Regions from separate parts of the Lysinibacillus sp. GW823-FHT02G10 genome, predicted to be linked through region 2. Evidence: predicted binding sites of a transcription regulator. Region 2 holds the regulator's gene; the other holds the start of a gene.
The links. Region 2 encodes CtsR, which represses protease genes until heat stress. Its sites were predicted from a motif close to ATGGTCAATAAAGGTCAAACA; they were not measured.
Positions count from the first base shown of each region.

Region 1: AC1RFD_RS13640 (ATP-dependent Clp protease ATP-binding subunit) is a predicted target of CtsR. The motif match lies at 2,519-2,539, and genes of this name have one in related genera.

Region 1 covers NZ_JBXAJI010000003.1:275,643-280,076, reverse strand. The annotation lists gene AC1RFD_RS13660 (Cof-type HAD-IIB family hydrolase) at 1-340, opposite strand, end outside; gene AC1RFD_RS13655 (prolyl oligopeptidase family serine peptidase) at 462-1,226, shown strand; gene AC1RFD_RS13650 (metal-sulfur cluster assembly factor) at 1,280-1,588, shown strand; gene AC1RFD_RS13645 (Crp/Fnr family transcriptional regulator) at 1,649-2,335, opposite strand; gene AC1RFD_RS13640 (ATP-dependent Clp protease ATP-binding subunit) at 2,605-4,434, shown strand, end outside.
Region 2 covers NZ_JBXAJI010000006.1:60,371-64,804, forward strand. The annotation lists gene AC1RFD_RS17400 (ATP-dependent Clp protease ATP-binding subunit) at 1-488, opposite strand, end outside; gene mcsB (protein-arginine kinase McsB) at 478-1,587, opposite strand; gene AC1RFD_RS17410 (UvrB/UvrC motif-containing protein) at 1,584-2,126, opposite strand; gene AC1RFD_RS17415 (CtsR family transcriptional regulator) at 2,140-2,610, opposite strand; gene AC1RFD_RS17420 (DUF4870 domain-containing protein) at 2,878-3,183, opposite strand; gene AC1RFD_RS17425 (class I SAM-dependent methyltransferase) at 3,309-3,992, shown strand; gene corA (magnesium/cobalt transporter CorA) at 4,026-4,434, shown strand, end outside.

The DNA of each region.
Region 1 (4,434 bases), on a different contig from region 2:
CTTCATCTTTTACCTCAGCGATAATATTTTCGTATTCATAACTGTTAATAGAATCAACGACATCATGTACGACACTTAAATCAATTGGTGTGTGCATATGTTGCCAAGAGACATTTTTAGGATGATGCACATATGCGCCATTAAAATTAACAATGGGTGTAGTGAGCCCAAGTTCTTGATAATAAATAGTACTTGCTCGGTAAGGACGTCCTGTCGCAATCATCACTTGATGCCCTTGTTCCTTAGCCTGCAATAATGTTTTTTTCGTTTTTGCAGAAATTTGCTGTTGATCTGTTAATAAAGTTCCATCTAAGTCTAATACGATTAAATGCGGTTTCATAGCTCGTTGCCCCTTTCCTATAGTTTGAATAGTATCTCTTTGTCTTACATTCGTCAAAATTTTGTCACAGTGAAAAAAGTTTGCTAACATAAAGATGAGAGAATAGTTGGGAGTGACAATAATGTTTGTAGAAAAAGAAGTGTGGGGAAATATTCCTTTATTACATATACATACAGACAATATGAATGAAGAAACCCCGGTAGTCATTTTTTTGCATGGCTTTATGAGTGCAAAAGAACATAACTTACACTATGCATACCAATTGGTGCATAAAGGGGTGCGTGTCCTATTGCCAGATGCAAAATTTCATGGTGAGCGTAGCGAAGGCCTAACAGAAATGCAAATGAATTTAAATTTTTGGGACATTGTTTTAAATTCTATTCATGAAGTACAACAATTATATGATGTATTAAAGAATAAAAATTTATTAGCTAGTCATAAAATTGGCATAGGAGGCACTTCAATGGGTGGCATCGTGACATCAGGCTGTCTGAAACTTTATGATTGGATACAAACAGCTGCAATATGCATGGGTGCACCTGGTTTTATAAAATTGGGTGAATACCAATTGCAACAATTTGCTAAAAGCGGAGTTAACTGGCCGATGTCAGAGGAAGACGTAGAAAAAATTAATGAAGCCCTTGCTAAATATGATGTCAGTTTAACACCAGAAAAATTCGCGGGTCGCCCTGTATTCTTTTGGCATGGAGAATTAGATAAAACAGTTCCTTTTCACGAAACGTATAAATTTTATGAAACATTACGGGAATACTATGAAGCAAACCCTGAATATTTAAAGTTCATGGTTAACAAAAGGGCTGGACATGCTGTACCACGTGACGGTATGCTAGCAGCTACAGCATGGCTTGCACAGCATTTGGCATAACAGGGTGCATCTGCTATGATAAGGTTAACACTATGATGGAAGGAGAAATACGAATGGATCAGGATATGAAAGATAGCATGTTAGGTGCTTTAGAAAACGTAATTGATCCTGAGCTTGGCATTGATATTGTCAACTTAGGTTTAGTATATGATGTGGAATTAGATGATGAAGGTGTTGCAACTGTTACGATGACACTAACATCTATGGGCTGCCCACTTGGTCCAGTCATTGTGGATCAAGTGAATACGGCGTTAGGTGAACTTCCAGAAGTGAAAAGTACAAATGTTAATATTGTATGGAATCCACCTTGGTCGAAAGATAAAATGTCACGCTATGCCAAAATGGCATTGGGCGTACGTTAAAATGGATTATTTAAAACCCTGCTTATTTTTCAATAAGCAGGGTTTTTGCTTGTAACGAAACTAATCGATACGGCATATTTGTAATGGACAATTTTCACAGGCAATTTCATTTTTTAAAAATTGTAAATCATGAATGGTAATAAATCCTTTATCAAAAGTGATAATCTCATGTTTTTTTAAATCATTCAGCATACGATTAATCATTTCCCGACTTGTCGCACACAGATTTGCAATTTCTGTATTTGTTAGCTGAAAATCAATAAAAATCGAGTCATTTTCTACAGGTTTACCATACGTATTGGACAGCCGAATGAGCGTTGAAAATAGAGCACCTTTTTTACCGTTTAACACTAAATCGCGCAAACGACTCTGATGCTTTAAGTTTTCTGTTTGTAGCCACTTCATGTATTCCACCATAACTGTCGGCTGCTCTTCTAGTAAATGCTCCAAAGATTTACGACTCAAAACATACAACGTAGAGGGTTCTAAAACTTTGGCAGTCATTGAATTATAGACGAGATTACAAAATAACGAACCTTCTCCTATTATGCTGTCAGGGCCACAAATACGAATGGTTAATTCCTTACCCGTCTCGGATTCTTGGCTAATCGAAATAACACCTGATTGGATGTAATAAATTTCTTTTGCCCGTTCACCCTCTAGAAAAATTTTATTTCCTTTATTCACTTTGATAAAAACACCGTGGTTTTGAAAAAGTTCTTTAATTTTTTCAAACATATTATCCATTAAAACCATATCTCCAACACATCGCTTTCTTTTTGTAATAAATGGCGATTATTACAAAAGGATAGTGGATTTCGATACTAAAACATAGAAACATACCATTATTATAACGTAAACTTCCATAATAAGTGAAAAAATTTTAGGACGATTTCTTTGCTAAGCATTGTCGAGTGATGTAAAATAAAGTTAGTCAAAAAAGGTCAAACTTTTTTTCTAATGAATAAGAATGGGTATATAAATAATGAGAAATATGAAAAAAAGGAGTGCTAGCTATGCAATTTCAACAAACAGACAATAAAAAACCATTAGAACAATTTGGACGCAATTTAATTGAAGAAGTAAAAAACGGCAAGATGGATCCTGTTATCGGGCGTGATGAAGAAATTCGAAATGTAATTCGTATTCTAACACGTAAAACAAAAAATAATCCTGTATTAATCGGTGAACCAGGAGTTGGTAAAACGGCAATTGTGGAAGGTTTAGCACAGCGTATTGTTAAAGGTGATGTACCAGAAGGCTTGAAAGAATGTGTATTATATGAATTAGATATGAGTGCGTTAATCGCTGGTGCAAGTTATCGTGGACAATTTGAAGAACGCTTAAAAGGTGTGCTAAAAGAAGTAAAAGAATCAGAAGGACAAATCATTCTATTTATTGATGAAATTCATACGATCGTAGGTGCAGGAAAAACAGATGGCGCTATGGATGCAGGAAATATGCTAAAACCTATGCTAGCACGTGGTGAATTACACTGTATTGGTGCTACTACCTTAGACGAATATCGTATGTACATTGAAAAGGATCCTGCCTTAGAACGTCGATTCCAGCAAGTACTAGTACGTGAGCCATCTATAGAGGATACGGTATCCATTTTACGTGGTTTAAAGGAACGCTTTGAATTACATCACGCAGTACGTATTCATGACAGAGCAATTGTTGCGGCAGCAGAACTATCCAATCGCTATATTACAGAACGATTTTTACCTGATAAGGCCATTGATTTAATTGATGAGGCTTGTGCAATGATTCGTACAGAAATTGATTCAATGCCACAGGAATTAGACGCAGTCACACGTCGTATTATGCAGCTTGAAATTGAGGAACAGGCATTGCGTAAGGAAAAGGACGAGGCAAGTAAAAAACGTCTGGAGCAATTACGCGAAGAATTAACTAAGTTAAAAGAGTCATCTAAGGGCATGCGACAACAATGGGAAGCAGAAAAAGAAAAACTACACGATATTCAGAAAAAACGTGAAACATTGGATAAATATCGTCGTGATCTAGATGAGGCAGAAAGTAAATATGATTTAAATAAAGCTGCTGAATTACGTCATGGTAAAATTCCAACACTTGAAAAAGACATTCAGGTACTTGAAAAGGAATTAGAGAACGGTGCAGAATCTCGTATTTTACGTGAAGAGGTAACAGCAGATGAAATCGCTGCAATTGTTTCACGTTGGACAGGAATCCCTGTAACAAAATTAGTAGAGGGTGAGCGTGAAAAACTATTACGTTTAAAAGATACATTACATGAACGTGTGGTTGGACAAGATACAGCAGTTCAATTAGTGACAGAAGCGGTATGGCGTGCACGTGCAGGTATCAAAGATCCACACCGACCTATTGGTAGCTTTTTATTTTTAGGTCCAACTGGTGTAGGTAAAACAGAACTTGCCAAGGCACTTGCTGCACAGTTATTTGATTCAGAAGATCACTTTATTCGGATTGATATGAGTGAATACATGGAGAAACATAGTGTGTCTCGACTTGTTGGGGCTCCTCCAGGCTATGTGGGCTATGAGGAAGGTGGACAACTAACGGAAGCAGTTCGCCGAAATCCTTATTCTGTGGTGCTACTAGACGAGATTGAAAAAGCTCATCCTGATGTGGCGAACATTTTATTGCAAATTTTAGATGATGGGCGCATTACAGATAGTCAGGGACGAATGGTGAATTTTACAAATACAGTAGTCATTTTAACTTCGAATATCGGATCAAGTTATTTAATGGAGGCAAAGGAAAATGATGCGGCTGTGGAGGACTTAGTCATGTCAGCCCTACGACAACATTTTAAACCTGAGCTATTAAACAGAATGGATGAT
Region 2 (4,434 bases):
GTTGGTGTATTGGCAGCTTGGGCTGCTTGTTGACCAGATTGTGCATTATCATTATTACCTAATAGCAATAATACTTGCTGGCGAGCTTTATTTAAACCGACTCCCGCATTGTTTAAAACGCGAGCTGCCACGCCCTCACCCTCACGTATAAGCGCCAATAATAGATGCTCTGTACCGATATAGGAGTGACCTAGTTTACGTGACTCATCAACAGATAATTCAATTACTTTTTTAGCTCTTGGTGTATAATGAACGATTGGACCGACATCTTCTTTGCCCTTACCAACTAATTCTTCAATGCCAGCTTCAATCATTTGAGGACTAATATCAATGGCTTCTAACGCTTTCGCAGCAATACCGCCGCCTTCACGTATAAGCCCTAATAGAATATGCTCTGTACCGATAGATTCGTGCTTCCAACGAATAGCCTCTTCCTGAGCAAGCTGTAATACTTTTTGCGCGCGTTGTGTAAAACGATTAAACATCATATAAATCCTCTCCTTTTTCCCCATTTATAGGCTTATTCGCATGTTCTTGAGATAATGTCTCACGAAGCATCTCCGCTCGTACACGATCCCGCTCAGCAGGTGGTAATGCCTCACCTGCATAGTGCTGTAAAAAACCTGGTTGCATACTAACAACACATTCATTTAAGGTCGTTGTTTGTATACCATCAATCAATTGTAAATCTACTCCTAAACGAACATTAGATAGGCAAGTAGCAGCTTCCTCACTTGTTAAAATTCTTGCATGTGTAAGGGTACCTAAAGCTCGATATACGCGATCTTCTAGCGCAAGCTCTGCCTTTTCCATTAATTTACCTCTTGCATGCCGCTCTTTTTGAATAATCTTTTCAGCGACGCTTTGTATATCTGCTAAAATATCTTCCTCTGTCTTCCCAAGTGTAATTTGGTTAGACACTTGATAAACATTCCCTAAATTTTCGCTTCCTTCACCATATATACCTCTTACAGTCATTCCTAAGCGTGTCATGGCATTTATAATTTGATTCATTTGCCCAGTTAATGTAAGAGCGGGTAAATGCATCATGACGGATGCTCGTAGACCCGTACCAATATTCGTTGGACAGCTTGTTAAATAACCAAAAGTATCTCGAAAAGCATACGGTAATACTTTCTCTAGGATACGATCAATCTTATTTGCTTGTTCATAAGCACTTTGAAGTTGAAAACTTGCTGTCATACATTGAATGCGTAAATGATCCTCTTCATTCACCATAATGCTAACGGATTCGTCTTCAGAGAGTAGTATAGAGCCCACTTGCTCTTTTTTAGCCAGTTGCGGGCTAATCAAATGCTTTTCTACAAGAATTTGACGCTGTAAAGGGGTTAAATCCTTTATAGCAAAATAAGCATAATCATTTTGAAGAGTTGGGCTATCGCTGACAGCATGTGTAACGGCCTGTTCCACTTGCAGTGCCTCATTTTCTGAAAACGCTAATGGAAAACGATAGCCATCTAAATTTCGTGCAAGGCGGATCCGTGTACTAATGACGATATCTGAGTAATCATCTTTGATATGCATCCAAGTTGGTGTCGCACGCTCTAAAAATGATTCAATCATCATGTCACATCACCACCTTCAAATTGTAGATGCTTCTCTAGCTCTTTAACTTCATCCCGTAGCTTCGCCGCTTCTTCAAACTGTTCTTCATCTACGGCGGATTTCATACGCTTGCGGATATCTTCTATTTGCTTTTTAATAACATACACATTACTGCGAGCACCAGGCATTTTTCCAATGTGTTGTGGACCCGCCTGAATACGATTAAAAAGCTTTGGCAAATGATCTCCAAATGTGTCATAACAGCTTGGGCACCCGAATTTTCCTTCTTTTAAAAACTGCTTATACGAAAATCCACATTGTGGGCATGTTTGCTGTTGTGGTTGTACCTGTTGTTTTTCCCCCACCTTTTGCCATGTAGGAGAGCCAAACCAGTTAGACAATAACTGTTGAATAGATACTGGCTCTTGTTTAAACTCTGCATGAAATGGATGGAATTGTGAGGCGCAGACGTCACAATAATGATGCTCTACTTTTTGCCCACTTTGAACTTGTGTTACTGTAACTGTCGCATTACGTTGTTTACAATGTTCGCATATCATTTCCATCACCTCACTATTTTTGTTGTTCATATTTTATTGTTGTCAGCATTGCTCGCAATATTTTTGATCGAATGACATCTCTTAAGGGGAGATGCAAGTCGATCGTGGAGCGATCAATTGCTGCTAACATTAATTTCGCTTCTCGCTTGGAAATTACCTGCTCATCAATGAGTCGATAAACCAAATCTTCTGCCATTGTTTGTGATGCCCCACCTTCAATTTGCCTGAGAACATCGTCGATTAAATCAATCTGTGAATTCGCGCGGACACGTAAAATTCGAATGTATCCACCACCACCACGTTTGCTCTCAACAAGGTAACCCCGCTCGGCAGTAAATCTTGTATTAATAACATAATTTATTTGTGATGGTACACATTGAAATTTATCAGCGATTTCACTACGTTTAATTTCAATATGCCCTTCTCCACCTAATTCAAGTACTTGCTTTAAGTAACCCTCTATGATGTCTGATATATTACGCATTTTAGGAATACACCTCGCTTGCTTCACTGACTTTGACTATCTTTGACTTTCTTTGAGTATATTATACAAAACGCTTGAAAAAAATTGCAATGATTTCGCCCATAGAAAAGTGGAAAGTCTTGAAAAAGGCTTTTTAAGAGCCGAAAAGAGCCCTTTTTCGATCATTTGTTTACGGTTTAATAATTTCCTTATACACCTAATGTACCCTTATTCGTCATAGAAAAAACGCAAGCATATGCAACTAGCATATACTTGCGTCTATGAAAATTATACCCAGCGACCAACAATTGGATAACGCCAAGGTTCATCAGACAATGCTTTTACGATACCGATGATCGGTACCACAAATACCATAATGCCGAAAATGATTAAAAATGGTAAGCCAATAAGGACAAAGCTTAAACCAACAGAGATAGCAATTAAAACACCCATGACAATTTGGAATAGCAGTGCTTGAATAGAAATTGCCTTTACTTCCTCATCCGAACTAATTAAAAAGAAAATAATGGGCACTAACCATGGCGCAAAAAATGCACTTGCGTGTATGATTACTTTAGACCATTTAGTCTCCATATATATCAACCCTTTCTTTGAACTTTATTCTATGTTTTATGTACTACTATTTACGGAACTATACCCGTAATAGTTTCACATTAAGAAAGATTTTTTAAAATTTTTTTGAAAGGCTGTGAGGAGCGTTGGAATTTAACAACACATTAGCAAATGAATATGAAAAGGGTATTCGCCGTACATTGCCTAGTTATGATGCCATGCTACGTTTAATACAAACTTTTTATCATTCTAGGCTATCAGAAAATGCTAACATGCTAGTCGTGGGAGCAGGAAGTGGCAATGAAATTATACAGCTTGCAGAAGGAAGACCTCACTGGTCATTCACTGGCATTGATCCATCAGAATCCATGCTTACTATAGCTAAAGAGCGTTTACTCACTCTTCCTAATGATATGTCATTCCATCAGGCTACAATACTTGATGCTTCGCTGCCCTCTACTCAGTATGATGCGGCAAGTTGTGTTCTTGTCTTGCATTTTATTCATGATTATAAAGAAAAGCTCGAAACAATAACAGAAATAGCAAGACATTTGAAACCTGGAGCACCATTTGTCCTTGTTTCAAAATATGGTCAGCTAGGCTCTTTAGAAACAGAACTACAATTTGATTTATGGCGTTCTTATTGGCTACAGCATACTAGACTTTCTTTATCCGATGTAGTAGAGATGGAAAAATCCATTCGTTCCCTTTCTTTTATGAGTGAAGAAGAAATTTTAATACTTTTACAAAGTGCGGGTTTTACTAAACCTTCTAGATTTTTTGCCACTACTTTGTTCGGTGGTTGGGTATGCTTTAAAGAGGAGCGCTAACTATTTTGTAGTAAATAATTTGAGGTGAAAACCGTGATAAGCACCATTGGTATTACAAAGCAACAACAATTGTTAAAGGATTTTCCATTAGAAGAGATACATCAGCAAGAATTTGAATGGTATTGGGTTGATTTTAATTGTCCTACAGCCGAGGAGGAATCATTGTTGGATACATTTTTCCACTTTCACCCTCTCGCTATTGAAGATTGCTTAATGAGGTTGCAGCGTCCTAAGCTCGATTTTTATGATGATTTTCATTTCTTTGTCATTCATCGGGTAAACGAAGAGACGTTAGCTGCGGAGGAGGTTAATATTTTTGCCTCCAATAAATTCATCATAACCTTCCATAAAAATCCTGTCCCTGAGATAGAGAAGGTGCAAAAGATGCTGGAAAACCAACCGAAGAATTGGGAGCGAGGTACTGTATACCTAACGTATCAAA